DNA from 3 places in the Clostridioides sp. LIBA-6622 genome. Region 1 is predicted to be linked to each of the others. Evidence: riboswitches for the same ligand, from Rfam matches in the RefSeq annotation. Region 1 holds a riboswitch; each other region holds the start of a gene.

The links. A riboswitch is a leader RNA that binds a small molecule or an ion and turns the genes downstream of it on or off. The one in region 1 is predicted to bind FMN.
Region 2: another riboswitch for FMN. It lies ahead of ribD (bifunctional diaminohydroxyphosphoribosylaminopyrimidine deaminase/5-amino-6-(5-phosphoribosylamino)uracil reductase RibD); the one in region 1 lies ahead of ACTG47_RS17775 (MFS transporter).
Region 3: another riboswitch for FMN. It lies ahead of ACTG47_RS01295 (ECF transporter S component); the one in region 1 lies ahead of ACTG47_RS17775 (MFS transporter).

The regions. Positions count from the first base shown of each region.
Region 1 covers NZ_CP196998.1:3,801,054-3,812,181, reverse strand. Annotated here, with positions in the region: gene lon (endopeptidase La) at 1-947, shown strand, start outside; gene yihA (ribosome biogenesis GTP-binding protein YihA/YsxC) at 937-1,548, shown strand; gene ACTG47_RS17775 (MFS transporter) at 1,768-3,138, opposite strand; FMN riboswitch at 3,319-3,434, opposite strand; gene ACTG47_RS17770 (ATP-binding protein) at 3,722-4,801, shown strand; gene ACTG47_RS17765 (DUF881 domain-containing protein) at 5,018-5,698, shown strand; gene ACTG47_RS17760 (GspE/PulE family protein) at 5,727-7,070, shown strand; gene ACTG47_RS17755 (type II secretion system F family protein) at 7,185-8,270, shown strand; gene ACTG47_RS17750 (type II secretion system protein) at 8,322-8,672, shown strand; gene ACTG47_RS17745 (pilus assembly protein PilM) at 8,712-9,584, shown strand; gene ACTG47_RS17740 (hypothetical protein) at 9,603-10,028, shown strand; gene ACTG47_RS17735 (hypothetical protein) at 10,043-10,627, shown strand; gene ACTG47_RS17730 (YecA family protein) at 10,880-11,128, shown strand, end outside.
Region 2 covers NZ_CP196998.1:1,852,969-1,864,096, forward strand. Annotated here, with positions in the region: gene ACTG47_RS08965 (NifB/NifX family molybdenum-iron cluster-binding protein) at 1-22, shown strand, start outside; gene ACTG47_RS08970 (hypothetical protein) at 157-612, opposite strand; gene ACTG47_RS08975 (ArsB/NhaD family transporter) at 651-1,916, opposite strand; gene ACTG47_RS08980 (alanine/glycine:cation symporter family protein) at 2,385-3,836, shown strand; gene ACTG47_RS08985 (hypothetical protein) at 4,034-4,462, opposite strand; gene ACTG47_RS08990 (hypothetical protein) at 4,742-5,356, shown strand; gene ribH (6,7-dimethyl-8-ribityllumazine synthase) at 5,530-5,991, opposite strand; gene ACTG47_RS09000 (bifunctional 3,4-dihydroxy-2-butanone-4-phosphate synthase/GTP cyclohydrolase II) at 6,098-7,291, opposite strand; gene ACTG47_RS09005 (riboflavin synthase) at 7,314-7,979, opposite strand; gene ribD (bifunctional diaminohydroxyphosphoribosylaminopyrimidine deaminase/5-amino-6-(5-phosphoribosylamino)uracil reductase RibD) at 8,012-9,124, opposite strand; FMN riboswitch at 9,258-9,379, opposite strand; gene recQ (DNA helicase RecQ) at 9,567-11,128, shown strand, end outside.
Region 3 covers NZ_CP196998.1:200,163-211,290, forward strand. Annotated here, with positions in the region: gene ACTG47_RS01285 (Tex family protein) at 1-255, shown strand, start outside; gene ACTG47_RS01290 (amidohydrolase) at 379-1,545, shown strand; FMN riboswitch at 1,605-1,722, shown strand; gene ACTG47_RS01295 (ECF transporter S component) at 1,847-2,452, shown strand; gene ACTG47_RS01300 (DUF4116 domain-containing protein) at 2,789-3,829, shown strand; gene tsaE (tRNA (adenosine(37)-N6)-threonylcarbamoyltransferase complex ATPase subunit type 1 TsaE) at 3,956-4,408, shown strand; gene tsaB (tRNA (adenosine(37)-N6)-threonylcarbamoyltransferase complex dimerization subunit type 1 TsaB) at 4,408-5,124, shown strand; gene rimI (ribosomal protein S18-alanine N-acetyltransferase) at 5,114-5,590, shown strand; gene tsaD (tRNA (adenosine(37)-N6)-threonylcarbamoyltransferase complex transferase subunit TsaD) at 5,596-6,612, shown strand; gene hpdB (4-hydroxyphenylacetate decarboxylase large subunit) at 6,909-9,617, shown strand; gene hpdC (4-hydroxyphenylacetate decarboxylase small subunit) at 9,621-9,878, shown strand; gene hpdA (4-hydroxyphenylacetate decarboxylase activase) at 9,871-10,821, shown strand.

The DNA.
Region 1 (11,128 bases):
TATTTGTTACAACAGCAAACAGTTTAGGTAATATACCAAGACCATTGTTAGACAGAATGGAAATAATAGAAGTATCTGGATATATAGAAGAAGAAAAATTAAATATAGCAAAAAAATATTTACTTCCAAAACAAATTAAAGAACATGCTTTAAAAGAAAACTTCATAAAAATGGATGATGAGACTTTAAGAAGTATAATAAATCATTATACAAGAGAAGCAGGTGTAAGAACATTAGAAAGAACTATTGGTAAAATCTGTAGAAAAGTTGCAAAAAAATATGTTGAAGACCCAACTCTTGAAGAAGTTGTTGTAAATAAGTCTGACTTAGAAACATATCTTGGAAAAGACTTATTTAAGTATCAACTTGCAGAAGTTAATCCTCAAATAGGCTTAGTAAATGGTCTTGCATGGACAGCAGTTGGTGGAGTTACACTTGAAGTAGAAGTAAATGTACTTAAAGGTAAAGGCGAAATTGTATTGACTGGGAAGCTAGGGGATGTTATGAAGGAATCTGCTAAGACAGGGATATCTTATATAAGATCAATAGTGGACAAGTTTGATATAGACCCAGAATTTTATAAAACAAATGATATTCATATACACATTCCAGAAGGTGCTGTCCCAAAAGATGGACCATCAGCTGGTATAACTATGGCTCTTGCAGTAATTTCAGCACTTACTAAAAGACCTGTTCCAGGTAATATAGCTATGACAGGAGAGATAACTTTAAGAGGAAGAGTCTTAGCAGTAGGGGGAGTTAAAGAAAAATTATTAGCAGCTCATAGAGCTGGTATAACAAAAGTATTAATTCCTAAAGAGTGTGAAGCTGATTTAGATGAAATACCAGAAAACGTAAAAGAAAAAATGGAGTTTGTACTTGTAGAACATATGGATGAAGTACTAGAACAAGCTTTATTAAAGAGTGGTGAGAAGAATGAAAATTAGAAGCTCAGAGATAACTATGAGTGCTGTGAATAAATCACAGTATCCAGCAGAAGGCGTTCCAGAGATAGCATTAGCAGGTAGGTCAAATGTTGGAAAATCATCAATAATAAACACATTGCTTAATAGGAGAAATTTTGCTAGAACTAGTCAAACACCAGGGAAGACTAGAACTATAAACTTTTATCTAATAAATAATGAATTTTATTTTGTTGACCTTCCAGGTTATGGATATGCAAAGATAGCTAAGTCTGAAAAAGAAAAATGGGGAGGTATAATGGAAAGATATCTAGAAAGTAGACAAGAATTATGTTCTATATTTCTACTTGTAGATATTAGACATGAGCCTACAGCAGACGATAAGCTTATGTATGAATGGATAAAACACTTTGGATATAACTGTGTGGTTATTGCAACTAAGGCAGATAAAATATCTAGAGGGCAATATCAAAAACATATAAGTATAATAAGAAAAAAATTACAAATGGAAAGTAGCGAAAAAGTAATACCTGTATCCTCATTAAAAAAGACTGGTGTTGAAGAATTATGGGAAGAAATTGTAAATCAATATAAGCAACATGGATATGAGATAACAGTAGATTAAATTTAAAGTATCAAATGCTGATATAATACTTGTTTAAATAATCTATATAAAATAACATTAGATTAGCTTTAATCGTATTAATATCAAAATAAAATAAGGATGCCTAGAAATGGTTTTAATGGACATTTTCGGGCATCCTTATTGACTATAAGCAATAAATATTAGCAATTTATTTTTAAAAATTAAAAAAACTACACAATTTAATATAAATTAGCATATTTAAGAAATAGATTTTTCTGTTTTTCTCATAAAGAAAATAGTTAGTATAAGTCCTATAAAACATACTGCTGCTGCAATCCAATAAGATTGATTACTAGCTATTACATAGGCTGCTGTATGGCTTTTGAAATTTTGATTATATGTAAGGCTTTGTGCAAAGAAGCTACTAAAAAATGCTGTACCAAGAGCAAATGATAAATTACGAACTGTTGCAAGAAAGCTACCTCCATATCCTTGTTTTTGAGGAGGAACATCTGCAAGAATGCTACTATTGTTTGGTGAACTAAAAGCACCTAGACCAAGTCCGAAAATAACTAAGCATACAATTAAAAGAGATAATGGTGAATCTGCTTTTAAAAGTGCCATTCCAACGAGGGCAATAGTCATAAATGAAAAAGAAGCTGTTAGAATATTCTTTGCACCATGTTTATCAGAAAGAGAACCTGCAATAGGAGCTATAAGTACCATAATAAGTGGATGGACAGTCATTACAGAACCAGCCATCATAGGAGATAAATTTTTTAATTGCTCTAAATAAAATGGAAGTAGGAAAGACACTGCCATTTGAGGAAAGTAACAAGCAATTCCAATGATATTGCCTACAGTGAAATTTCTATTTTTAAATAAAGGTAGGTCAATAAAGCTCTGTTCAAACTTTACTTCTCTTAATGCTAATAATAAGAAGATTATAAGTGATGCTATACCTAGATACAATCTTGTATTTCCTTTTCCATTCATCGCAAGTAATATAAGTGTAGTACAAGTCGCAAAGAGCAGAAGACCTGGAATATCAAAGCTCTTATTTTGTTCATCTAAAACAGGTCTAGGAAGAAATTTAATTCCAAGAAAGACTGCTATAATACCAATGGGTATATTGATAATAAAAATAGAAGGCCATCCGAAATGTTCTAAAAGTATCCCTCCAATTACAGGACCACTCATATTTCCTATACCAACTACCGCTCCAGTAATTCCTATAGCCTTTCCTTTTTCATTTGCTGGAAATGCATTAGAAACTATACCAAGTCCAGTTGCCATTAAAATACTTGCTCCAACAGCTTGAAATATTCTTGAAGAAATTAATGTTGACAAGTTGTGTGATATACTACACAGAAAAGAACCTATTGTGAATACAAAAAATCCTAATGTGTATAGTCGATTTGAGCCTACTTTATCGCCAAGTTTTCCAAAAAATAACATAGTAGCTGTTACGACAAGCATATAAGCTGTTACAACCCACTGAATCTGTGACATGTTAATTTTAAAGTCAGTAGCAATTGTAGGATTTGCGATATTTAGTATACTTCCATCAAGAGTAGACATAAATACACCAATACAGATGATAATTAATACTATCCATTTTTGTTTCATGATAACACTCCAATCTTTTATATAGTAGATTTTATAAGTACAGAATAGTTATAAAATAAACAACAAAAAAAGCACCTACATCTTAGGTACCTCGAATGTGTTTAATTTCATGAATAAATACGGTAGTTGAAGGAGTTGTATAGATTACTCATGTAAAATTACATAAAGGTACTCATATACTATTTTCTTCTACCATCCAGATTTTACTGTCGGCTTTGGAATCTGACCAAATTATGCCATAAGGCTCGCGGGCTTTTACCGCCGATAGGGAATTTCACCCGTTTCTGAAGAAAAACAGATGTATTTTGTAATATTATTTTAACATAAAATTACAACAGAAACAATTGGATTTAAGTAATATGCAACTATATTACTGTATAAAGTGCTAAATTATACTTCCAAATAAAAAGCATGTAAAAATTAAATAATACAGTATAGAATCTACTATAAGTATATAAAATTAATTTGTCAATGGTATTAAATGATAAGTTTTAGATTTATCAAAAGCATAAAGCTGTAACAAAACTCGTATAATATTAATATCTTAATTAAGAGATATTGTAAATTATGAGGAGGCGCTAATATGGAAGGAAAGGTTAAAAAGGCATTTCCAGGTGGGAACACATCACAAGGCTCATATTCTTTTTTTGAATATATAATTCCTGAGAATGTAAAAAGAGTTTTTTGTTTAAAAGGTGGTCCTGGAGTGGGAAAATCTTCACTTATGAAAAAAATTTATAAAGAATTTTTAAGTAGAGGATATGATGTTGAATTATATAACTGTCCTTCTGACCCAAGTTCATTGGACGGTGTAGTTATAAAGGAATTAGGCGTGGTACTTATGGATGCAACTGCTCCACACACTATGGACCCAAAGTTACCAGGAGCTTTAGATGAGATAATTAATTTAGGCGATTACTGGAATACAGAAGAGTTAGAAAAAAATAGACAAGAAATATCGGCATACGATAAAGACATTAGTAACGCATTTAAAAGAGCATTTAAGTTTTTAAAAGCATCAGAACCAATTTTTAGAGACATAGAGGAAAAATATTCTGACTGTATGGATTATGGTAAAGTGAATCTAGTTACAGAAGAATTTATTAAAAAATTGTTTGATGGAGTTGAGAGCACAGGGAATTTGAGAAGAGAGAAGCATTTATTTGGCTCAGCCATAACTCCTGTAGGATGCTTAGATTATACAGAAAATATTTTAAAAGATGTAAATAAGGTTTATTATTTGGATGGAGAAATAGGCACTGGCAAGACTACACTATTAAACAAAGTGTATAAGAAAGCTATTGAAAAGGGTTTAAATGTAGAAGTTTATCATTATCCACTTATTCCAGAAAAAATTGAGACTGTGCTATTGACTGACCTAGATATAGGTATAACTATAAGCACAACCTTTAAAGAAGAGGATACAATTAATTTAAATCAATTTTTAAATAGAGAAAAATTACTTAAATATGAAGAAGATATTAAATTTGACGAGAAAGTTTTGGATGATTTAATTTGTTGGGCTGTGTTAAATCTTAAGAGAGCTAAATCTAAACATGATATTATAGAAAGTTACTATAGCCCTAATATGAGATTTGATGAAGTTGGAAAGTTAAGAGACAAACTAGTTAAGCGAATTTTAAAATACGAGGAAAATGTATAAAAAAATATCTTAAATTAGATGTTAATTATAAAATATAATTTTTAGTAAATTGGTGTAGCTTTGAAGCTATGCCATTTTGCTTTTTTTGATGTATGATATTATATACTAAAGATGAATTTTAATATATAAGTTTGATATAATAAACATATGTAAATGTTCAATATTTAATCAAAGAAAATTATCATATAAAAATAAATTTGTAAGGAGTAATACAGTATGAAAAAACAATATGTGTTTATAATACTAGCAAGTACTATTTTAGGTATACTTGTTGGAACCATATTTAGAGATTATAGTAATGAAGAAACAGTTTATACAAGTAAAGATAAGTCAATAAGAAAAGAAATAAAATTGACAAGAAAGTCTATAAAAGAATTAACAAAAGAAAAAGATAGATTAGATGAAGAAATTGATTCAATGAAAAAAAATCAAAAAAATTCTGAAGAAATCTCAGAAATAGAAAATCTTAGAAATGGTTTATCATATTCAGATGTGAAAGGCAGTGGAATAGTAGTAAGTATAGATGCTATAGATGAAAAAACAGGGAATATAGCAAATAGTATAGACTATAATAAAATACTTGTAAAAGTCATAAATGAATTAAAAGTAAATGGAGGAAAATACATAGAAATAAATGGTCAAAGAATCAATCAATACTCAGAAGTTGTACTTGCAGGAAGTCATATAAACATAAATGGAGTTCCTGTGGCACAGCCCTATGAAATAAAATGTATTGGGGATAAAAATAAACTATCTAATTATGTAGATAAAGGCAGTAAATATTTAGATAGTATACAAACTACTTATCCAATGAAAGTAAGTATAAAAACTGAAGAAAATATCTCTATGAAAAAAATGAATATACCTAATAAATTAAAGTATATAAAGGGTGATTAAGATTATATTAGAGGAAAGCAGCTTACCAATGTTAATACCAGAAAAGCTAGCAAAAAAATATAATGTATTTCCAGTAGAATTTCAAGATGATAATTTAGTAGTAGAAATAGAAGATGAAGATATATATGCTCTACAGGATTTAAGATTGGCGACAGGTAAAGAAATTATATTGAAAAAAGAGAAAAAAGAACTTATAAGTGAGAAGATTGATAAATATTACAATAACTTTGAACTTGATGAAGATTATGCAAAAAAATTATTTGAAAATCTTTTAGATAAAGCTATAAAAGAAAACGCAAGTGATATACATATAGAACCATTTAAAGAGCATTTAATAGTGAGAATGAGAGTAGATGGAGAACTAAAAGAAGTATCAAAGTTTTTAATTGATATATATCCATCATTATCTACTGTAGTCAAATTAAAGGCCTCAATGGATATAACGGAAAAAAGACTTCCACAAGATGGCAGAGTGGATATAAAGTTAGGAGGGAATTTAATTGATATTAGAGTCTCATCAATACCAACTGTATATGGTGAAAAAATTGTTTTAAGAATACTTAATAGAGACTCTTTCTTAAAAGATAAGTTAGAACTTGGTTTTTCAGAGGAAGCGATAAAATCTATAAATAATATAATAAGTAAAAGAGCAGGAATATTACTAGTGACAGGACCTACAGGTAGCGGAAAGACTACAACAGTATATTCCCTATTAAATGATTTAAAAGGTATAAATAAAAATATAATGACTATAGAAAATCCAGTAGAGTATAAGATGGATGGTATAAGTCAGATTCAAGTAAACTCAAAAGTAGGACTAAGTTTTGATGTGGGTCTTAGAGCAATATTAAGACAAGACCCAGATATAATAATGGTCGGAGAAATAAGAGATGCAGAAACTGCTAAAATAGCAGTAAGAGCAGCTATAACAGGTCATTTAGTTATAAGTACTTTGCACACTAATGATGCAGTGTCTTCTATAGCTAGATTATTAGAAATGCAAATACCACCATATCTTTTAAATGCATCTCTTATAGGTGTTATATCTCAAAAATTGGTTAGAAAAGTTTGTAATCATTGTAGTCATGAGATTATGATAAAAGATAATTTTAGTGGAGATGTAAATACTAAAGTAGCTGTAGGCTGTGAAAGATGTAATGACAAAGGGTATTTTGGAAGAACGGCAATTTATGAAATATTAGAAGTAAATGATGACATGAGAACATGTATAAGAAATATGGATGATTCTAGTGCTATTAAAGACGTGGCACAAAAAAATGGAATGATAACATTTGAAGATAGTTGTAAAAGACTAATAAATGAAAAAATAACAACATTAGAAGAATGTCTAGTAGTAAATGAAATGATTTAATTAAAATGTTTGAACATAAGTTATATTTAAGTGAAACAAAATTGAATGTATTAAATTAAAAAATATTGAGTTTATTTAATTGCAATTAATATAATTTGGAAGGAATTATAGTACATGAGATTATCTAAAAGTATATTTTATAATTTAGAAAAATTCTATTTAATATTAAATAGAGTTAGTGATAAAGAAGTTAGAGTAATTTGCAAAGAGATAGGTATATTATTAGAATCTGGATGTGAAATTACAAAGATATTTGAAGTCATTGAGGGTCAGTCTAGTAAAAAAGTAAAAAATTTGCTTAATATAGTATCAAATCACATCCAAAAAGGTAACTCAATAGCAGAATCATTTCAGATAACAGGGACATTTTCTAAATTCTTTATAAGCATGGTAAGAGCAGGAGAAACCAGTGGAAACCTAGATGTAATAATGAATGATTTATCTAATTATTATGATAAAGAATACAAATTAAAAATGAAAATAATAAATATTTCAATCTATCCAATAATACTTATAGTATTATCTATCGTGTCAATGATATTTATATTCGTATTTGTAATACCTAACTTTCAGGTGGTTTTTACAAGTAATGGAATTGAGCCACCTTTAATAACTAGAGTCTTAATAGGAATATCCACAATAGTTACAAATAACCTAGGTTATCTTATGCTTAGCTTTTTATTATTTTTTATAGCAACCATTTATTTTCTTATAACTAATGATAATGTAAAAAGATTAATTAATTCTCTGAAATTTAAAATGCCTTTTATAAGAAAAATTAATCAGTTAGTAGCTACAACCAGATTTTCTAGAGCCTTGTCTATTTTAATTAGTAGTGGAATACAAATAGTGGAAGCTATAGAAATGTCAGCAAGTGTAGTAGATAATGAGTTTATTTGTGAAAGGCTAAAGATTTCCAATAACTATATAAAAAAAGGAAATGGTATAGGTAAGTCCTTGAATCTAGCAAATATTTTTCCTAAATTATTTATTTCAATGGCAAATACAGGAGAAGAAAGCGGAAAACTAGATAAAAGCTTAGATGTAATAAATAAATTCTATGAAAGTGAATTAAATAATAAAATAGAGCAAATAATGAAATTTATAGAGCCTATTTTAATTGTTTTTATGGGATTAATTATTGGAACTTTTATTTTAGCTATGGTTATTCCTATGTTTGATGCAGTTACTAGTTTTTAAGAAAAAAATAAATTTTATCTAATAAAATTTTTAAAAGGAGAGAATATTTAATTGATAAATAAAAAACGAAAGGGATTTACACTTGTTGAAATGATTGTAGTAGTAACAATTTTAGGTGTTATATCTAGTATAGCATTAGTTAAGTACAGTAAGGTTCAAGAAAGTGCAAAACTAAATGCAGATTATACAAATGCTGCCAATATAGTAACAGCAGCAAGTATGGCTATTAATGATGATGAAAACATAACACAATCTCTAAGCGTAGAATCTTTAAAGGAAAAAGGATATTTGAATACTGTTCCAGTTCCTCAAAGTACATCAGGTAAATTTGAACTTGTTATAAGTGATAGTGGAGCAGATATAAGTGTAAATGTAAATTCTAAACAATTCTATCCAAAGTAATATTTACATCTATGTAGTTTTATATTTTAATCAAAGGAGATGGTTGTAATTAAAAAAATTTTAAATTTAGAGATAAATGATGATTACATAAGGATTGTATTTTTAAGAAAAAATCACAAAAAAATTTTTATAGATAAATCAGTCACAAAAGAGATAAATTTTAATATAAAAAATGATAGTAAAGATATTATTAAGATTAGATACATAGAAGATGTAGTTAGATTTGTAAAAGAGGAGATAGGTAAATTAAAAATATCATATAAAAATTTATACTTTAATATCCAAATTCAAGACATAGTAATTAGAAATATTGAGATTCTAGACACTAAGAAAAAAAGAGATATATTAAATATGATTGAATTTGAAATAACACAATACATTCCAATAAATATAAACAACTATTCAATAAAATATAAAGTTATAAATTCTAGTCATGGGAAATTGAATATACAAGTAGTTCTTTTTCCAAAGATTATTATTCAATTAATTAAGAGCATTTCAACAAATCTAAACTTAAATCCAAAGGTCATAAATATAAATTTTGATATATTACAAAAACTCATAAACTTAGACTTGATAGAAAATTTTTTAGAAGAAGGGATTTTTATAGAGTGTAAAAAAAATCAGTTCATTATAAATATAACAAGAGATAAAAAAATAGAAGAAACATACTTACTATCAAAAGAAATAAAATCCTATGAATCAGTAAAGAAGCTATTAAGTAGTTTTAAGTGCATCTATTACTATGGGATAGAAAATTATTTTATTAAAGAATGCTTTAAAGATACAGATAGGTATATAGAAATAAGTCCATTGAAATTAAAAGATAAAGTAAAAATAGAAAATAATTTTGATAGAGATTTAGAAAATAGCAGTATAAATTATATAAGTAGTATAGGAATGCTTGTTTAAATGAAATCTTGTAAAACTATGAATTTTCTCAATGGATTAAAAGAAAATAAACCTTGTAATAAGGTATATAAAGTAATAATAGTTTTAATTTTAACATGTATTTTATTTAAGTCGTTTATTTATATGAAATCTATAAATGAACTTGAAAATTATATAAGTAAAAATAATTCAATAAATGAACCAAAACAGACTATACCAGTTGCTGAAAAGACTAGAGAGAAATTTTCTAAAATAAAACTTAACGAAATAAAAAAAATATATGAAATTGTAGGAATAAATAACATTACTAAAATATCAATAGATAAAAATAAGCTGGAAATGGAAGGCATATGTAATGATTTAGATATTTTAAATAATCTGAGAAAAATAAGTTACATAAAAGATTATTATATAGACAGTATTGTAAGAGATGGAGAAAATTACAAATTTAGAATAAAAAGTTAGATGGGTGATTGTTTTTGAGATTAAATAATAGAGAAAAAAATCTACTTAAAATATTGTTCATATTAATTATTGTATTAGCTACTAATATAATATTAAGTCCACTAGAAAAAAACTTGACTAGTTTGAGGAAAGAAAAACAAAATCTAATGGATAAAATAAATAAGCAAGATAATTATCAAATAAAGGATAATAGTTATAAAGATGATAAATATATAGAAAATGTTGAATTAAATGGAAATGAAGAATTGAAAAGTAATTTTAATAATTCATTTTTAGATAAAAAAACAGATAAAGATATGGTGTTATTAGTAGAAAATAAATTGAGAGATATAGTAAATATAGAATATATTAACCAAGAAAGCAGCTTAGATAATAATAATAAAAAACAAGTTAATTTAGAAATAAAAGTTAATGGTGAACTTGAGAATGTATTGAAAATTGAAGGTTTAATGAAGAATTTAAATTTAAATAATAAACTTGAAAAAATAGAAATTAACAAATTGAAAGCGAGTAATTTAGATGTTCAAAACATTTCTAATAAGTATGAACAAGGAAAAGACAATATTATTGAATGTAAAATGACAATTAGAGTCATATAACAAAAAAGAATAGATAAAGTAAAAAACTATTATCAATTAATAAAATTTTATAGAGGAATTAGTTTTACGATAATCCATTTCTACAAGAGGGATTGTTAGTGATTTTATCGAAATCCTAATTAAAGTTAATATATTATACCAAAATATAAGTGAATTTAAGAGAATATTTACTTATACTATAGATTGATTAATAAAAAAATGGTATAATAACAAATTGTACTTTAATTTAATAATAAGGGAGTGGAAGTCATATTGTTAGGGAGAAATGAGCTATGCCCTTGTGGAAGTGGCAAAAAATACAAGAAGTGTTGTTTAAATAAAGATATTGTTTCAGAAAGAGCATGCAGAAAAACTGAACTTTCACAAAAACAATATACAGATTTATATTCAAAGTTATATGATTATTCAAGACAGGATAAATTCAAAGACGAATGCGAAAAAGCTAAAGAAATGTTTTATATAATGCAAAATGATAGTGTAAATGAAAAGTTTGAAAGATTT
Region 2 (11,128 bases), 1.9 Mb from region 1:
TGATGGATGTGGACATCATTAAAAAGAAAATAGCTGATGAAGCATATGCTTCATCAGCCATTTTCTTTTTTTAATAAATAAAGTTTTGCATTTTCAATACTAAAATTTAAGCTCTCATGATTTTTGGTAGATTCTAAAATTTATAAGTACACTAAGTTAGATTTTTTTTGTATGTTGTTCTATATAGTTAATATCATTTAGTATGTCATTAAGTTCTTTGTTAAGAGTTTTTAAATCATCACCATCCACATTGTAGTTTAAAAATAGTTCCTCTACATTATCAATGATAGAATTAACTTTTCTAGTAACTTCAACAAATGTTTTAAAGTTACTACTATTCTTAGCGTTTAAAAATTTGTTTAAATCCTTTGATATAAATGATACTATTTCATATTCATCGTTAAACAGACCTCTACCAATAGGATATGGTTCAATTCTTTGTAAAAAATATTGATCTTTAGCATTAATATTATAAGTGTAAGATATTTCCCAATCGTCTCCTAAATCAAACTTGATAAAATACAATGTACTACTTACTTTTGATATTTTTGTGGCTCCAAGTTGCCTTAAAAGAACTTCAATTGAATCTCCTTGAACAGTATTAATATTCATATATACACATCCCCTTTAGTATTATTATACTATATTTTTTAAAATTTTATAATTAAATAAACAGTAGATATAATAATAGATATAATCATAAGTGGAAAACCTATCTTAAAATACTCTTTAAAAGATATAGGATGCCCATGTTTATTACCTATACCTGCTAATACAACATTAGCAGATGCTCCTATTAGTGTACCATTTCCTCCAAGACAAGCTCCAAGAGATGTTGCCCACCATAATGGCATGACATCAATTCCTTCAGCTTGCATAGTCAAAATAAGAGGAATCAATGTTGCAACAAATGGAATATTATCTAAGAAAGAAGAAACTATTGCTGATAACCATAATATTAATAACATTGTAAATACAATATGGCCTTCTGTAAGTCCAATCAATGCTTGAGCTAATTTGTTTATTATGCCAACTTCTACTAATCCACCAACTACTACAAACAATCCCATGAAGAATAAAATTGTAGACCATTCAATACCTGCCATAATTTCATCTACATCTTGTTTTCCTATAAGAAGCATTATAGATGCTCCTGCTAGCGCAACAACAGAAGAGTCTATGTGGATTGTGCTGTGAAACATGAAACCAAAAAGTATAAATGTTATTAATATAAGACTTTTTATAAGTAATGGTTTGTCTTTTACAGATTTTTTTTCATCAAGTTTTAATATTGCATTTTTAGCTTTCTCATCTACAATAAGTTGTTTGCCATAAATAAATTTGAAGCATATTATAGTTACAACAAGTATTACTATAACAGCAGGACCTAAATTTATTACAAAATCCATGAAACTAAGATTAGCAGCACTACCAATCATAATGTTTGGAGGGTCACCTATAAGAGTAGATGTTCCTCCTATATTGGAAGCTAAAATTTGTGTTATTAAAAAAGGAACTGGATTAAGTCCCAATATTTGTGTAATAACTATAGTCATTGGACCAATAAGTAAGACAGTGGTAACATTATCTAACACAGCAGATAAAATAGCTGTTATAATAGCAAAACAAATCATTATTTTCCACGGGTCTCCTTTGGCTTTTTTTGCAGTCCAGATAGCTATGTATTCAAATAGCCCTGAGTTTTTGACAACAGCGACAAATAGCATCATACCAACTAATACACCAATAGTATTGAAATCTATATGGCTCAATCCTTCATCAAGTGTAAGTATATTGAATATTATCATTAATAGTGCACCACCAACAGCTGCTACAGAGCGGTTTACCTTTTCTGTAATAATAGCTGCCATAACTATTAAAAATATACATATAGCTATTATTTGTTGAAATTCCATAATATAAGTACCTCCATTTGTATTATTTTGTGCCTAATGCTAGTACTATATATAGTATTACTTTTTTATTGTTTTTTCAATGGATGCATAAAAGTATATTATTTAACAAAGTTTCTGAAAAATTGACAGAATTTAAAGAAAATTTCTGCTATTTAAATAAATTTTAAAACAACTTCATTACTAATAATATTAAACGACAAACAAAAAAATATACTCTTAAAGATAGAATTTATTGTATTTAATAGTAATTATAAAATATTAAATATATCTATATTATAGAAATAATAAAAAAAATTTGATTTTGAATATAAAACTGCAATATATTAAAAAAATTATTCATTTCAAACCTTGTAATTTGATTTTATAAATATTATAATTAAATTAATGAATTTTTAACAAGGAATTATTCATTTTTTTGATTTTAAGATTTATTAAGAAAACAAAACTAAATAGGGGGTAATTAATATAATGGATTTTTTAAATGGTATTTTAACAGGTATTAATAATACGGTAGTATTTGTAAACAATTACTTATGGTCTTATATTTTAATTATAATGCTGGTTGTAATTGGTATTTACTTTACTATTAAAACAAATTTTGTACAATTCAGATATTTTATAGAAATGTTTAGGCTTCTGGGTGATGGTACAGCAAATAAAAATGCAAAAAAGGAAGGAAAAATATCTTCATTCCAAGCGTTTTGTATAAGTACATCTTCAAGAGTTGGTACTGGAAATATAGCTGGAATAGCAATTGCAGTAGTAGCAGGTGGTCCTGGTGCTGTATTTTGGATGTGGCTTATAGCATTAATTGGCTCTGCTTCAAGTTTTGTTGAGAGTACATTAGCTCAGATTTACAAAGTTAAAAATGGTCAGGCTTTTAGAGGTGGACCAGCATATTATATGGAGCAAGGTCTAAATAAGAAATGGATGGGTGTTTTATTTTCAATACTTATAACTATATGTTATGGTTTTGTATTCAATGCAGTTCAAGCTAATACTGTTTCGCTTGCATTTAATAATGCATTTGGAATAAGTAAAATGGCTATGGGAATAGGTCTTGGAATTTTAACTACAATAGTTATTTTTGGTGGAGTACATAGAGTTGCAAAAGTTTCTGAGATAATAGTTCCTGTGTTTGCAGGATTATATATATTAGTCGCTCTAGCTATAGTTGGAATGAATATAACAGAGATACCAAAAATTATAGCATTGATAGTTGAAAGTGCATTTGATTTTAAAGGAATGGCAATTGGTACTTTTATGGGAGTTGTAATGACTGGAGTGAAGAGAGGTCTATTCTCTAATGAAGCAGGTATGGGTAGTGCTCCTAATGCTGCTGCAACAGCACATGTAACTCATCCAGTAAAACAAGGTCTAATTCAATCTTTAGGTGTTTTTACTGATACTATAATCATATGTAGCTGTACAGCATTTATGGTATTATTATATTCAGATTATGCTAGTAGTGGAGCAACTGGAATTGAGTTGGCTCAAGAAGCTTTAACTCATCATATTGGACCAATGGGGAACATATTTATAGCAGTTTGTATATTCTTATTTGCATTTAGTTCTATAGTAGGTAATTACTATTATGGTGAATCAAATATGGAATTTATGAGTGGAAGTAAGACTAAACTTAATATATTTAGAGTTTTCGTTGTTGGTATGGTTTTATTTGGTTCTCTTACTCAAGTAGAAGTAGTTTGGAATCTAGCAGATTTATTTATGGCATTGATGGCTATAATAAACTTAATTGCAATCACGCTTTTAGGAAAGTATGCCTTCATTGCTTTAAAAGATTATACAAGTCAAAAAAAATCTGGAATAAAAGACCCTGTATTTATTGCAGATGAAATAGAAGGTCTAGAAAATGTATCAGAGTGGCACAATGAATTACCAGAGGAACATTTAGGATAAAAATCATGAAACTATTTTGATAGATTAGAATATATGTAAGTTATATGAATAAAATGTTTAATTAATTTATATTACTGGAATTTTTAATTCCAGTAATATTTTTTTGTTATATAGTTTATTTCTTATCAAAAGTTTTTATTTCTTAAAATAGTTTACTTACTATAAACTTTATCCTAAGATTTATTTTCTTTAAAATGTTATATAATTAAGTCTTGTAAATTGTCTTCAAAACTTTCTAAGTAATTACAAAATGATCTAAATTCTTCTATTGTTTTGATTTCTTGTAAATTTCTCAAATCTATCATTATATTACTATATTTATGCAACATAAAACTCATATCATATAGTTCACATTTAACAAATCCATATTGATAACTGTACTTGTAAGGTTCATATTTTGAAAAATTTGATTCAAAGTATTTTATTTTAGCGTAGCACAATTTGTGTATGTTGAACAAAAGAGCCAGGACAGATTCTTTAACTGCAAACTTGTGTGTGAAGTATTTTATAGTGTGATATTTATCATGTTTAAACTCCCAAATCAAATTCTCATTTAAAGTAAGAGAATATTTTCTTATAAGGTTGCGTTTATCTAGTGTTAAATCTTGTATTGAATATGTTTTCATAATTTATTCTCCTCATAAATATTTAATAAGCACATATTAAATCATAATATTTTATTGTCACTTACTCTTAATTATATTGTATTGTATATTAAAAAAATAATAAAATAGATAATTAGTATAGTATTAATATATGTTATAAATAAAAACAATAGCTTCAATAGTAATATATATATTTTTGTGGTATTTTATATTTAGAATCGTATTTATAATTATTTTAATATTTTTAAAGTAACCTTGATGATTAATTTATATTTTAGAGGTTTGGAGGGGGTATGTAAATTGTTCAATAAGAAGGAATATATTGTTGTAGTATGCCGTGATTGTTTTGTATTTTATAATAAAGATAATGACTTAAAAGAGTGTGTATCATTTTCAATACAACCTATTCCAAATGTGCCTTTTTATCACTATCTATTTGAAGGAGAGACTGAAAAATTTATTAGGGATATACAAACAAAAGTTTCTATTAAGAAATCAGCTTTGTATATATTAATTCCAGATGATGCATTAAGTATAGATATAAAAATATTGCAAGAATTTTTTATGCAATTAGGATGTCGAAAAATAATTTTTTCTAAACAAAATATTGTTTTGAGTAATTGTGAAGAAAATTATATTTCAATATCCTTTACAAGTAGAGCAGTTGCTATTTCGTATGTAAAAAATGGAGGAGCTGAAGCATTAGATTTTTTTGATTACAATGAATTTGACTTTAAGAATCTATCTTATATCATTAAAAACTTACATAATGATTGTGTGTATTCTGATTTAAAAATATATGTGAATAATATGGGAAGTTCTAATAATTATGAAAATATTGGTAAGATAGTTCAGGTAGATGATATTATAAATAATTTCAAAAAACTATATATTGAAAAAAATACATCAAGATAGAATTTGTTAGTATCTAAAAGTATACAGGTTTTATATACTCTAATAGGTAAGATTTTAGATATATATTATATTTGAAATTATTGAGTACCAAAAGAACAAATATATTTTGTCCTTTTGGTACTTAGTATTTTATGTTATTTAGACAGATTTTAATATTTAATAAATACTACTATTTAATCTAACGATTTAAATAAATTTACCATCTCTAATGCACTCATAGCACAATCATAACCTTTATTTCCAGCCTTTGTACCTGCTCTTTCAATAGCTTGTTCAATATTTTCTGTAGTTACGATTCCAAATATAACAGGTAATTCATTGTCTAAAGATACTTTTGCTATCCCTTTAGATACTTCGCTACATACATAATCATAATGAGATGTAGCTCCTCTTATAACACATCCTAAACAGATTATAGCATCATACTTACCACTTTTAGACATTTTTTGAGCGACAAGAGGAATCTCAAAAGCTCCAGGTACCCAAGCTATTTCGATGTTTTCTGGAGAAACATCGTGTCTTAAAAGGCAATCTTCAGCTCCTGATAAAAGTTTTGATGTTATAAATTCATTAAAACGAGAATTTATTATACCTATTTTTAAATCTTTTCCAATAAGTTTTCCTTCATATATCATTTTTTATTTCCTCCAATTTTATTTATGTTGTAGATTTATATTTATAGAAATCTTTAATATTAATTGCAAATAATTACTTAGTAGAAAAAAACTTTATATTAATAACTTATATAATATCCAACAGATGTCCCATTTTATCTTTTTTAGTTTTTAGATATAACTTGTTAAAGTCATTAATCTCTTCATTAATAGGAACTCTATTTTCTATTTTTATCCCATATTTCTCTAACTGATTTATTTTATCAGGGTTATTACTTAAAAGACTTATACTTTTTATATTTAGATTTTTTAATATTTGAGCAGCCATATAGAAATCTCTCATATCTTCTTCAAATCCAAGCATTAGATTTGCTTCTACAGTATCATAACCTTCTTCCTGAAGTTTATAAGCTTTAATTTTATTTAAGAGACCAATACCTCTACCTTCTTGCTTCATATAAATTAAAACACCATTTCCATTTTCTACGATTTTCTTCATAGATGATTCTAATTGCAATCCACAATCACATTTTAAAGAGTGGAACACATCGCCTGTTAAACATTCAGAATGAAGTCTAACTAGAGTATGTTCTTTATTTATATCTCCATAAGTAAGGGCAATATGTTCTTCATTTGAATAGGTATCTTTGTATCCTATGATTTCAAAATTACCATATTTTGTTGGAAGGAAAGCACTAGATACCTTTTCTATAGTAGTTTCATTTATTTTACGATACTCTATAAGGTCTTTTATAGTAATGATTTTTAAATTATGTTTTTCTTTAAAAATCATTAAATCATCAACTCTTGCCATTGTACCATCATCTTTCATTATTTCACAGATAAGGCCAACTTCTTTAAAACCCGCAAGTCTAGCTAAGTCTACAGAAGCCTCTGTATGTCCATCTCTAACAAGTACTCCACCAGTTTTTGCTATTAGAGGAAAAATATGTCCAGGAGTTTTAAAATCTTTACTTGTAGAATTCTCATCACAGAATAATTTTACAGTTTCAGCCCTTTCATAGGCAGATATACCAGTTAGCGTATCTGCACCATCTATAGTAACAGTAAATGCTGTTTGGAATGTATCTGTATTTTCCCTAACCATAAGAGGTATATTTAAACTTTTAAATTTTTTTTCAGTCGCAGGTAAACAAATTAGACCTCTACCATATGTAGCCATAAAATTTATTGATTCAGGGGTAGCCATCTCAGCTGCCATCAGTAAATCTCCTTCGTTTTCTCTACTTTCATCATCAACAACGATTATCATTTTCCCATTTTTTATATCTTTTATAGCTTCTTCAATAGTATTAAACATGTAATTCACTCCTTTATTATTTTTAAAAACCATTTTTAAATAAAAAATCTTTATCTATATTTGATTTATAATCATTACTATTAGAATTTAATTCCTTGTAGTTATTAATCATAAAATTATTAACATACTTTCCAATTACATCACTTTCTAAATTAATAAAGTCTCCAATATTTTTTGTTAAGAGAGTAGTGTTCAATTTAGTATGAGGTATAACAGAAACTTTGAATATTTCATCATCTAAATATGATATAGTTAAACTCACACCATCAATGGCAACAGAACCTTTAAGTATCATTGATGACAAAAGTTTTTTATCTGGTCGTATGCTTACTAGAACTGCATTTTCATCTTTCTCAAATTTACAAATAGCACCTTTACCATCAACATGACCTGTTACTATATGACCTCCAAATCTTGATGAGAGGCTCATTGCTCTTTCAAGGTTTACTTTGTCATTTGCATTTAAGGAGCCTAAATTTGTAGAACGAATTGTCTCCATCATAACATCTGCTGTAAACTCATTTTTTCCTAGCTTTGAAACGGTTAGACAAACTCCATTTACAGCAATACTATCTCCAAGGTTTGTACCATCTAATATTTTGTTTGATAGTATGGTTACTTGTCCGCTTTTGCCATTAGCAGTAATTCTTCTAAGTATTCCAACTTCTTCTATTATGCCAGTAAACATTATGACCTCCTTTATATGTGTATTCATAAAATTTATTTTAAAACATCAGACTCTATCAAGACATCTCCATCTATTAAAGTCACATTATTAATTACTAGTTGTGTTGAATCCACTAGATGAGTTATTCCTTCTCCAGAAACAAATGTAGGTGCGTCTTTACCACCTATAATTTTAGGTGATAAAAATAATTTGACCTTATCAACTAAGTTGTTTCTAAATAGACTGTCATTAAGTGTGGAACCTCCTTCAACTAGTACAGAATCAATGCTTAATTCTCCTAATTTATACATTACAAATTCTAAATCAACCAAGTTATTTTTCTTAGGAGAAATTATGACTTCAACATTATTTTCTTTTAATGTTGATGATTTTTTATTGTCTTCACAACATGTGAAAACTATAGTTTTGCTAGTTTTATCTTTAACTAAATTACTATTAATTGGTAATTTTAGATTTGTATCTATTACTATTCTTGTAGGATTAGATATCTCATCTTGATTAAGTCTACAAGTTAGTAAGGGATTATCATTTAAAACTGTGTTTATACCAACCATTATGCTATGATACTTATTTCTGTATTTATGAGTTAGGTATCTTGATGACTCATTAGATATCCATTTTGATTCTAGTGATTTTGTAGCAATTTTACCATCTAGACTTACTGCTGATTTTACAATACAAAGAGGTCTTTTATTTTTTATGTAATAAAAGAATATTTCATTTAATTCTCCTGCTTCTTCTTCTAATATTCCTACAGTAACATCAATATTGTTATCTTTTAATTTTTTTACTCCATTACCACAAACAAGTGGGTTTGGGTCTAGTGTGGATATGACAACTCTTTTAATTTTATTTTGAATAATCTTATCAACACAAGGTGGTGTTTTTCCATAATGAGAGCATGGTTCTAAATTGACATAAAGAGTAGCGTCTTTTAAACTTTGTTTAGTACTGTTTATAGCATTTACTTCAGCATGATTAGAGCCGAATTTTTTGTGATATCCTTTGCCTATTATCTCACTATCTTTAACAATTACACACCCAACCAGTGGATTTGGATTTGTAAAACCTTCTCCTTTTTTAGCTAATTCAAGAGCTTTTTTCATATAGTAAATGTCTTTCTCCTTTTGATTAACAAAATTCAAGATATATACACCTCCTGTTTAATTAGATAATTTTCAAACAAAAAACCCTGAGAATTAACTCAGGGTTTAGAATAATCTACAATAAATGTTTAATGAGAATACAATAAAATAGCTCTACAAAAAAACTCATTAAACATATCTTCTTCCATCCAGACTTTACTGTCGGCTTTGGAATTTAACCAAATCAACCAAGTTTTACCTTGGCTCGCGGGCTGTACCGCCGATTGGGAATTTCACCCTACCCCGAAGATTAAGTATTAAATTTATATTTAGAATGTATCATAAATTATTTTACTTTGCAAACAATTTTTTTCAAAATATATGTTAATATATAATATAGAACATCTATAAACTTTGGAATACTGCGATTGTGAATATAAAAATAAAAATTTGAACATAATCAGGAAAGAGGTCTAATTAATTTAAATTAGGAGAGAAATATATGAATGAAAAACTTTTAGAAATATTATCAAAATACTATGGATATACAAGTTTTAGAAAAGGTCAAGAATCTATAATAAATTCTATTTTGAGCGAGAAAGACGTATTAGCTATAATGCCAACTGGAGGTGGTAAATCAATATGTTATCAACTTCCAGCGTTGATATTGGATGGAATGACAATAGTAATTTCTCCACTTATATCTCTTATGAAAGACCAAGTAGATGCTTTAAAGGCTATGGGAATTAATGCTGCATTTATAAATAGTTCACTGAGTAGCAAAGAATTTAATGAGATATTAAGTAATATTAGAAAACATAATTATAAAATACTCTATATTGCTCCAGAGAGATTAGATGCGCATGAGTTTATTGAACTAATAAACAATAATAACATAAGCCAAATTGCAATAGATGAGGCACATTGCGTGTCTCAATGGGGACATGATTTTAGATTGAGTTATAGAAGGATTTCTGATTTTATAAAGAATTTACCTAAAAGACCTATAATTACAGCATTTACAGCAACCGCTTCAGAAGAGGTACGAGCTGATATAATAAATTTATTGTGTCTAGAAAATCCAGACTGTTATATAACTGGTTTTGATAGAGAAAACTTATCAATAAATATAGTAAAATCATCTAGTAAAAATAAATATATTTTAGATTATATTAAAAATCATAAAAATGAGTCTGGAATTATATATGTTGCAACTAGAAAGGAAGTCGAAAATATACATAATGGATTATCTAAAAGAAATATATCTGTGTCAAAATATCATGCAGGTTTATCTAAAAATGAAAGAAGTAAAAATCAAGAAGACTTTATAAATGATGATGTAGATATAATGGTAGCAACAAACGCATTTGGAATGGGTATTGATAAACCTAATATAAGATGGGTTATACACTACAACATGCCTCAAAGTATAGAAAATTACTATCAAGAAATAGGTAGGGCTGGTAGGGATGGAGAAAAAAGTGAATGTGTGCTTTTATTTTCTCCAGGAGATGTACATATACAAAAATATTTAATCGATATTGGAGTTGAGAATCCTGAAAGAAAGCTGTTTCAACATAAAAAACTTCAATATATGATTGATTTAGCTTACAGTAATTCATGTTATAGGAGGACAATACTTAATTACTTTGGAGAAAACTATATAGAAGATTGTAATAATTGTAGTAACTGTTTAGTAGAAGGTGAAATAGTAGATAAGACTATAGATGCTCAAAAAGTTATTTCATGTGTAGCTAGAATGAAAAGAAGTTATGGTGTTACTACTATTGTAGATGTACTTAGAGGGTCTAAGAATAAAAAAATTTTACAACTTGGATTGAATACCTTATCTACATATAATATTATGAGAGATTATTCTAGTGAAGATTTAAAGAACTTTATAAATACATTGGTCTCCCATGGTTTCTTAGATTTAGTTGAGACTTTAGGTAATGGAAATAGAGGAAGTTTTCCAACAATAAGATTGAATGATATGTCTATGAACGTTTTAAAAGGTCAAGTAAAAGTGGAATTTAAAGAAATCGTAATGACAAAATCATTAGA
Region 3 (11,128 bases), 570 kb from region 1:
CTTAGAACGGATGTCTTAAAGATTGAAGATATACAAGAAGGTATGTCTTTAAAAGGCACAATAAGAAATGTTGTAGATTTTGGAGCATTTGTAGATATTGGAATAAAAAATGATGGACTAGTCCATAAATCAGAAATGAGTAATAGTTTTGTAAAAGACCCTATGAGCATTGTTACAGTAGGAGATATAGTCGATGTAAAAGTTATAGGAATCGACTTAAACAAAAAAAGAGTGGCTTTATCAATGAAAAAATAAATAAGTTTATATATTTTTGTAAACGTGATTTACAGAAGATATAAGTATTAAAATCGTACAAATATATTGTAAAAACCAATATTAAAAGAAGTATGATAGTCTTGAAAATCAGGAGGAAAATGAATGATTTTTATAAAAAATGGTAAAATAAATACCATAACAAATGGAATAATTCAAGGAGACATCCTTATAGATGAAGGAAAAATAATAGAAATAGGAGAAGACTTAATAGCACCTTTAGATGTGGATATAATAGATGCAAGTAATAAACTTGTGTTTCCTGGATTTATAGATGCCCATACTCATTTGGGTCTATGGGAAGATGGTATAGGTTTTGAAGGGGCAGATGGAAACGAAGAAACTGACCCAATAACACCACAATTAAATCCCATAGATGGAATTAATCCGATGGATAGAACATTTAAAGAAGCTTTTGAAGGTGGTATAACTTCTGTTTGTACAACACCTGGAAGTGCAAATGTTATGGGAGGTCAATGTATAGCTATAAAAACATATGGAAAAAGAATTGATAAAATGGTAATAAAGAACCCAGTTGCATCTAAAATAGCATTTGGAGAAAATCCAAAAAGTTGTTATGGTCAGGATGACAAATCTCCCCAAACTAGGATGGCTATAGCAGCTTTGCTTAGAGAGAACTTAAAAAAAGCAGAAGAATATCTAGAGGATATTGATGTATATGAGAGCCATGATGATGAGGATTGTGAAAAGCCTGAATATGATATAAAAATGGAAAGCTTAATACCTGTGTTGAGGAGAGAAATTCCATTTAAGGCACATGCTCATAGAGCTGATGATATGTTTACAGCAATAAGAATTGCAAAAGAATTTAACTTAAAACTTACATTAGACCATTGTACAGAAGGTCATCTTATTGTAGATGAATTGGTAGAAGAAGGATTTCCTGTGATAGTAGGTCCATCTTTATCAGAAAGGTCTAAGTTTGAACTTAGAAACCTGACATTTAATACAGCTGGAATACTTTCAAATGCAGGTCTTGATGTATGTATAATGACAGACCATCCAGTAATACCTGTTCAATATCTTCCAATATGTGCAGGCATAGCTGTTAAACATGGTATGAAAGAAGAAAAGGCAATAGAGTCAATTACAATAAATCCAGCTAAGACTTTAGGAATAGAAGATAAAGTGGGTTCTATAGAAGTTGGTAAAGATGCAGATATAGTAATATGGGATAATTCTCCACTAGAGATTCAAAGTAATGTACTTTGTACTATAATAAATGGTAAGATAGTATATGAAAAAAAATAACTTGACAATTATTAAAAAATTAACTAATATAAGAGTGTAAGGAAAATTAAAAAATCAAAGAAGATCTTCGGGGCAGGGCGAAATTCCCTACCGGCGGTATAGCCCGCGAACTACTTAGGTAGTTGATTTGGTGAGATTCCAAAGCCGACAGTAAAGTCTGGATGAGAGAAGATATTTATGGAATATAAATAAGTTTATTTTAGTTTGTTTAAACTATATCCATAAAAACTCGAAGATAAGGTCTTCGAGTTTTTTGTTTTTCCTAAAAAATATAAACATATTGATTAGGAGGAAAGTAGTTATGCAAAATACAGTAAAAAGAGGTAATATGATTTCAACAAGAACTTTGGTGGTTATGTCAATTTTATCTGCAATATCTTATTTATTGATGTTTATTCAAGCACCAATACCAGGTATTTTTCCAGATTTCTTAAAAATTGATTTATCAGATATACCAGCAATATTTGGTGGTATGTCTTTAGGACCATTAGTTGGATTTGGTGTAGTTGTAGTAAAAAATATACTGCAAATGATAACAGCAACAACAACTGGAGGAGTAGGAGAATTTGCAAACATATTAATTGGTGGCTCTTATGTACTTATACTTTGTTATTCATATAAGAGAAGTAAAGATTTAAAAGGTGTAGTAATTGGGTTTGTATTAGGGACAATAGCTATGACTATAATTGGTTCATTAGTGAATTATTTTGTAATGTTACCACTTTATGGTCAATTAATGGGACTAGATGCTATAATAGGTCTAGGTTCAGCTATAAATCCTCAAGTTCATGACTTATTTACTTTTGTAATTTGGATGATAGCTCCATTTAATGTATTAAAGGCTGTCATAATATCTTTAGTAACATTACCACTTTACAAAAAAATGGGTAATGTAATAAAAAAATAATTAGACAAGAAAAAATAAAATTTTAAAATTAAACGCATTGAATAGCCATAATTTATTTGTAACTTCAGTCCTATACTGTGATTGATATATTAAATATATTATGGCTTTATTAATTTATCAAAAATTGTATATGCAATAAGAAATATTTAGACAAGTTTAATTTTTGAAATAAAGGAAGAATTAAAACGATTAACTATTAAAAAACTAAAAAGGTATCTATAATACACAGAGCGAATTCATAATAAAGAAAAAATAAAGTTATTATTAAAAATAAATAAAGATTTAGAACAGATTTTTTAATAATATCTAATTTAATAATGATAGGAGTGTAGATAGATGAACATACCTGAAAGATTGAAAAAATTATTTTTAGATGATAAAGGGTATTATTTTAATAGTAATTGGGAAAATATTCATATCAGTATTGATAACACAAAGTTAGAAATGCCTTTAAAACATATTACAAATGAATATATTCAAAATATGGAAAGTGTAAAGTATGATTATCGTGAATTAAAAAATATAAAAAATCAAACTGATGGTATGTGTATAATAGCGATAAGGCAGAATTATAAAGCATTAGAATATGTAAAAAAACAAACAGATGAATTATGTTTAGAGGCAATAAGGTATAATTATAAAGCACTAGAATATGTAAAAGAGCAAACAGATGAAATATGTATGGAAGCTATAAAAAAAGACTGTAATGCACTTAAGTATGTACGAAACAAAACGAATAATCTTATTATAAAAGTAATAAAGTGCTCTTCTAATATAGATGTTGTAAGTATTTTAAAAGCTTTAGAGGTTCAAACAATAAGTATATGTTTAGAAGCAATTAAAAAAGATGGTAGGTGTCTTGCATATGTTAGAGAGCAGAGTGAAGAATTATGTATGGAAGCTATTAAGCAAAATTACAAAGCATTACAATATGTAAAAAAACAAACAGATAAAATGTGTATGGAAGCTGTAAATCAAAATGGTATGGCATTGCAATATGTAAATAAACAAACAGATAAAATATGTATGGAGGCTGTCAAACAAGATGGAAGAAGCCTGCAGTTTGTTAATAATAAGACAGAAGCAATATGTATAGAAGCTATAAAACATTTAGATAAAAGATATAATATTAAAAATGTGTTAAGTTACATAGATAGGTATACAGAAGATATGTGTATAGAAATTGTAAGGCAAAATGGAAAGATGTTAATGTATATAAAAAATCAGACAGAGAGAATGTGCATTGAAGCAGTAAAGGAGAATTATAAATCTCTCAAGTACGTAAAAGAACAATCTGAGAAAATATGTAGAGAAGCCTTAAAACAGAATTGCAAGGCAAAAGAATATGTAAAAATTTCTATTGAAGAATGTATATAGGATTATTAATATTGAAAGATAAAAAAGATAAATAGAAATACTTTATAATAATTGAGGCTTATACTATAATTAATTAAGCAGTGATATAAATTCACATGACGATTATATCAAAATGGAGATGAATTAATGGCAAAAATATATTTAGAAAATGAAAGCAAAACTAGAGAAATAGGATATAAATTAGGCAAAGTATTAAAAGAAGGTAGTGTTATCTGTTTAGTAGGAGATTTAGGGGCTGGGAAAACTACAATGACACAAAGCTTAGCTGATTCATTAGGTATAAAAGATTATATAACAAGTCCGACTTTTACTATAATAAATGAATATGAAGGTAAAATACCTTTATATCATTTTGATGTATATAGAATAGGTAGTAGTGATGAAATGTACGATATTGGATATGAGGAATATGTAAATTCAAGTGGAATTTGCATAATAGAATGGGCTAATCTAATAGAAGACATACTTCCGAAAGAATATTTGAATATAGAATTAAAATATAAAGATGAAGGAAGAGAAATGATATTAACTCCAAAAGGAGAGTTTTACAAAGAAATAGTTGAGGAGTTGACTAAATAATGAAAATACTAGGTATGGATACATCTTCTATGGCAGCAAGTGTATCAGTTGTAGAAGATGATAGCTTAATATGTGAGTTTACAGTAAATAACAAAAAAACTCATTCACAAAAACTTATGCCAATGATAGAAAGTATGTTGAACATGAGTGATTTAAGTATAAAAGATATAGATTTATTAGCTATATGTATAGGTCCTGGCTCATTTACAGGTCTTAGAATAGGTATGGCCACAGTAAAAGCTATGGCTCATGTAAATAGTATACCAATAATAGCAGTGAATTCTTTAGAATCTCTAGCAAATAACATGAATCTATGTGAGAGAAAGATATGTTGCATATTAGATGCTCAGAAGAACCAAGTTTATTCAGCTAAATATAAATTTGAAAATGGAGAATTAATAGAATTAGATGGTGTTGATGTTGTAGAATTTGATGCTTTATTAGAGGAAATAGTATCAAGTGATGAAGAATTTATAGTAGTTGGAGAAGCTGTATACAAATATAAAGATAAGTTAGAGAATATAAAAAATATAAAAATACCTTCGCCAGTTAACAATGTGTCTAATGCAGGAAGCTTATGTTCTCTGGCATTAAACAAATATAATAAAAATATAGATGTACATACTTGTTATACAATAAATCCTATGTATATCAGAAAATCTCAGGCTGAAGTACAATATGATGAAAAAATGAAGAGGCTAAATAATGAAAGATAATACAAAACCAATAATAGATGATATAGAAATAGAGGAAATGACCATTAAAGATATAGACGAAGTCTTTGAAGTAGAAAAAAACTGTTTTGAAGATTATTGGTCAAAAGAGTCTTTTAGAAAAGAGTTGTCTAATGAAGTTGCAAGGTATATAGTAGCTAAACTAGATGGAAAAGTTGTAGGATATGTGGGAATTTGGCTTATACTTGATGAAGGACATATAAATAATGTGGCTGTTCATAGTGACTATAGAGGCAAAAAAATAGGAGACAAGCTTATAAAAGGTATAGTTGATTTATGTAAAAACAATAATATTGCGTCTATGACATTAGAAGTTAGAGCGTCAAATAAAATAGCACAAAGCTTATATAGAAAATATGGATTTAAAATGGGTGGAATAAGAAAAGAATACTACAGTGATAATAAAGAAGATGCAATTATAATGTGGAACCAATTAAAAGAGGTGTAGAGTTTATGAGTGATATAATAACATTAGCTATAGAAAGTAGTTGTGATGAAACAGCTGCATCAGTTTTAAAAAATGGTAGAGAAGTTCTTTCAAACATAATCTCTACTCAAATAGAAACACATAAAAAGTTTGGTGGTGTAGTACCAGAAGTAGCTTCAAGAAAACATGTGGAAAATATTGATATAGTTGTTCAGGAGGCCTTAGATAAGGCAAATATAGGATTTAATGATATAGACCATATTGCAGTTACATATGGACCAGGGCTAGTGGGAGCTTTATTAGTAGGATTATCTTATGCTAAGGCACTTGCATATACTTTGAATATACCACTTGTAGGAGTAAATCACATAGAAGGTCATCTAAGTGCAAACTATATAGAGCATAAGGATTTGAAACCTCCTTTTATAACATTAATAGTATCTGGAGGTCATACTCACTTGGTTGAAGTCAAAGACTATGGTAAGTATGAAATTTTAGGAAAAACTAGAGATGATGCATCTGGAGAAGCATTTGATAAGATTTCAAGAGCTATGAATTTAGGTTATCCAGGAGGCCCTATTATTGATAATTTAGCTAAAAAAGGAAATAAACATGCTATAGAATTTCCAAGAGCATATTTAGAAGAAGATAGCTATGATTTTAGTTTTAGTGGATTAAAATCTTCTGTATTAAATTATCTAAATGGAAAAAGAATGAAAAATGAGGAAATAGTAGTTGAAGATGTAGCAGCATCTTTTCAAGAAGCTGTGGTAGAAGTTTTATCTACTAAAGCACTAAAAGCGGCGAAAGATAAAGGTTACGACATCATTACTCTTTCTGGTGGAGTTGCTTCTAATTCAGGGCTTAGAGCCAAAATAACAGAAATCGCGAAAGATAGTGGTATCACTGTTAAATATCCTCCTCTAATTTTATGCACAGATAATGCAGCTATGATAGGGTGTGCAGGATATTATAATTTTATAAATGGTAAAACACATGATATGAGTTTAAATGCAGTTCCAAATTTAAAGATAAATCAGTGATATGAAATAAATTTATAAATATATTAAAGAATTGTTTCAGAAAAATAAATATAAGTAAAAATAAATACAATAAAAGTAAATATAGTATATGTTAAAACTTGAAGTAAAACTATGTATAACCTTTATATTCTAATGAATTGCAACACTTTTAGGATATAAAGGTTATATTTGGTTTGAATTTACTTCGAGTTTAATTTTTTTGTAGAAAGATTATTTCAAAAAGTGGGTAATATACCCTTTTTTTCCCTTGTTAAAAAGTTTTATACTAATTATAGAAAGATTAAGGAGGGGAAGAAATGAGTCAAAGTAAAGAAGACAAAATAAGAAGTATTTTAGAAGCAAAAAATATTAAGGCAAATTTTCAAGATAAAGAAAATTTAGATGAATTTAGTGAAAAAAAAGCAAGTAAAAGAGCTGATGATTTATTAAATGTATATTATAATACATTATCTACAGCTGATATGGAATTTCCATATTGGTATAATAGAGAGTACAGAAAATCAGATGGTGATATACCTGTAGTTAGAAGGGCTAAAGCTCTTAAATCTGCTTTTTCTCATATGACACCAAACATAATACCAGGTGAGAAGATAGTAATGCAAAAAACACGCCACTATAGAGGGTCATTCCCAATGCCTTGGGTAAGTGAAAGTTTCTTTGTAGCTCAAGGAGAACAAATGAAAGAAGAAGCAAATAAGTTAGCTAGTAATACAGCAGATGAACTTACAAAATTTGGTTCTGGTGGGGGAAATGTAACCGAAAGTTTTGGAAATGTTGTTTCAATAGCTGGTAAATTTGGAATGAGAAAAGAAGAAGTACCTGTACTTGTAAAAATGGCTAAGGAATGGGTTGGAAAATCAGTTGAAGATTTAGGTTTTCATTATGAGAAAATGATGCCAGATTATGATTTAAAAGAGAAATTAATGAGTACACTTATTTGTATGTTTGATTCAGGATACACACTTCCTCAAGGTAGAGAAGTTATAAATTATTTTTATCCTTTGAATTATGGACTAGATGGAATTATAGAAATGGCGAAAGAATGTAAGAAAGCAGTCGCAGGAAACGCATCTGGAGATGGGCTTATTGGAATGGATCGTCTATATTTCTATGAAGCTGTAGTTCAAGTTATTGAAGGTTTACAAACTTGGATTTTAAATTATGCAAAACATGCAAAATATTTAGAAAGTATAGAGAAAGATTTAGAAGCTAAAAAAGAATATTCAGATTTAGTGGAGATATTAGAACATATTGCACACAAACAACCTCGTACATTTAGAGAAGCTCTTCAATTGACTTATACAATTCATATAGCATCAGTAAATGAAGATGCTATATCTGGTATGTCTATAGGGCGTTTTGGTCAAATCTTATATCCTTGGTATGAGCAAGATATAGAAAAAGGCATAATTACAAAAGAAGAGGTTATTGAATTATTAGAACTTTATAGAATAAAAATCACTTGTATCGACTGTTTTGCTTCAGCTGGTGTAAATGGAGGTGTGTTATCAGGAAATACATTTAACACATTATCTATAGGTGGATTAAGAGAAGATGGTTCTACAGGAGCAAATGAATTAGAAGAATTACTATTGGAAGCAAGTATGAGATGTAGAACTCCTCAACCTAGTTTAACTATGTTGTATGATGAAAAACTTCCAGAAGATTTCTTGATGAAGGCTGTTGAATGTACAAAGCTTGGTTCTGGTTATCCAGCATGGGTAAATAACTCAAATGGAACAACTTTCATGATGAGACAATTTGCCGATGAGGGTATGACTGTTGAAGAAGCTAGAGCTTTTGCATTAGGTGGATGTCTAGAAACATCTCCAGGATGTTGGAAACAGTTAACTTTAAATGGAAAAACATATTCTATAGCAGGTGGAGCAGGACAAACAGCTGGTTCTGGAGTGCATTTCTTAGCTAATCCTAAAATATTAGAACTTGTTCTTATGAATGGTAAAGACCATCGTATGAATATGCAAGTGTTTGAACCTCATAATAAACCTCTAAATACATATGAAGAGGTTGTAGAAGTGTTTAAAGATTATTATAAACAAGCAATAAATGTCCTTGAAAGAGCAAATAATATTGAATTAGATATATGGAGAAAGTTTGATACTTCTGTAATAAATTCACTATTAAAACCAGATTGCTTAGACAAGGGTCAACATATAGGAAATATGGGATATCGTTATAACGCAACATTAAATGTAGAAACTTGTGGTACTGTTACGATGGTTAATTCATTTGCAGCACTTAAAAAACTTGTATATGATGATAAAAACTTTACACTTGAGGAAATGAAAGAGGCTATTTTGAATAACTTTGGATTTAAAGATGCCTTAGAAGTCGGAAATTATTCTATGGCAGACCAAGTAAAAGTAGATGAAACTGGTAAATATGATGCTATTTATAAGGCCTGTCTTGATGCACCTAAATATGGAAATAATGATTTATATGCGGATAGTATTCTTAAAAACTATGAAGTATGGTTAGCAAAAGTGTGTGAAGAAGCACAATCTTTATATGCTAAAAAAATGTATCCTTGTCAAATATCTGTTTCTACACATGGACCACAAGGAGCTGCTACTTTAGCTACCCCAGATGGTAGACTAAGTGGAACAACATATTCAGATGGTTCAGTTTCTGCATATGCAGGAACTGATAAAAATGGTGTTTATGCATTATTTGAGTCTGCAACTATTTGGGACCAAGCAGTAGTTCAAAATTCTCAGATGAATTTAAAACTTCATCCAACAACTATTAAAGGACAACAAGGTACTAAAAAATTATTAGACTTAACAAGAAGTTATTTAAGAAAAGGTGGTTTCCATATTCAATACAATGTTGTGGATTCTAAAACATTAAAAGAGGCGCAGAAAAATCCTGATAATTATCGTCAACTAATGGTGCGTGTTGCTGGGTTTACTCAATACTGGTGTGAATTAGGAAAACCAATACAGGATGAAGTAATTGCTAGAACAGAGTATGAAGGGGTGTAAAATATGAAAAAACATAGTGATTGTATGAATTTTTGTGCAGTAGATGCTACAAAAGGAATTTGTAGACTATCAAAACAAATGCTTAACTTAGATGATGAAGCTTGTGAAGAATTAAAAGTAATGCCAAAATGTAAAAATTGTAAAAATTTTGTTGAAGCTAATGATGAAGGTATAGGTAAATGTGTTGGTCTTGAAAAGGAAGATTGGGTATATTCAACATTAAATGCAATTACTTGTGAAGGACATATGTTTAATGAGTAGTCAAAATCAACTAGAAGGTATGATTTTTGATGTACAAAGTTTTTCAGTCCATGATGGACCAGGTTGCAGAACAACTGTATTTTTAAATGGATGTCCACTTAGTTGTAAATGGTGTGCGAATCCTGAAAGTTGGACTGTAAGACCACATATGATGTTTAGTGAGTTATCTTGTAAATATGAAGATGGGTGTACTGTATGTCATGGTAAATGTAAAAAAGGTGCATTGAGTTTTAATCTTGATAATAAGCCAATCATAGATTGGAACATATGTAAAGACTGTGAAAGCTTTGAATGTGTCAACTCATGTTATTATAATGCGTTTAAGTTATGTGCGAAACCTTATACTGTAGATGAGCTTATAAGAGTAATTAAACGTGATTCTAATAATTGGAGAAGTAATGGAGGCGTAACATTTAGTGGGGGAGAGCCACTACTTCAACATGAATTTTTACATGAAGTATTATTGAAATGTCATGAGATAAATGTGCACACTGCTATTGAGACAAGTGCATGTGTTTCCAATGAAATTTTTAATAAGATATTTAAAGATATTGATTTTGCATTTATTGATATAAAACATATGGATAGAGAAAAACACAAAGAGCAAACAGGTGTGTATAATGATTTAATATTGGAAAATGTATCAAATCTTGCTAACTCTGACTGGAAAGGAAGATTGGTACTTAGAGTTCCAGTCATAGGAGGATTTAATGATAGTACTGAAAATATAAGTGATATTATATCTTTTATGCACAAAAACAATTTGGTAGAAATTAATTTATTACCATTTCACAGGCTAGGAGAATCAAAATGGATTCAATTAGGTAAGGAATATGAGTATTCTGACAAAGGAGATGTTGATGAAGAGCATCTTGAAGAATTACAAGATATATTTTTAGATAATGGGATAGCTTGTTATGTTGGTCATGAGACAGCTTTCTAAAAGTAAAGATTAAAAATCAATTAAAAAGGTAAACTCTATATAGAGTTTACCTTTTTTGATGTATTCAAGACAAGGATATGATTTGTTTTTAAGATTTAGGTTGATATAAATTATATAGATTATCGAGATTATTTATATAGATTTTATTTGAAAATATAATAAAATATTTATACTATCAACTTGTAGAATGATATGTACTATTTTGTATTTTTATGTTAAAATTTAATTGTATAAATTATAATAAAATAAAATAAAGTTAATAATTTAATGTATTTACTGGTTTAATTATATTTTGAATAGTAAATAT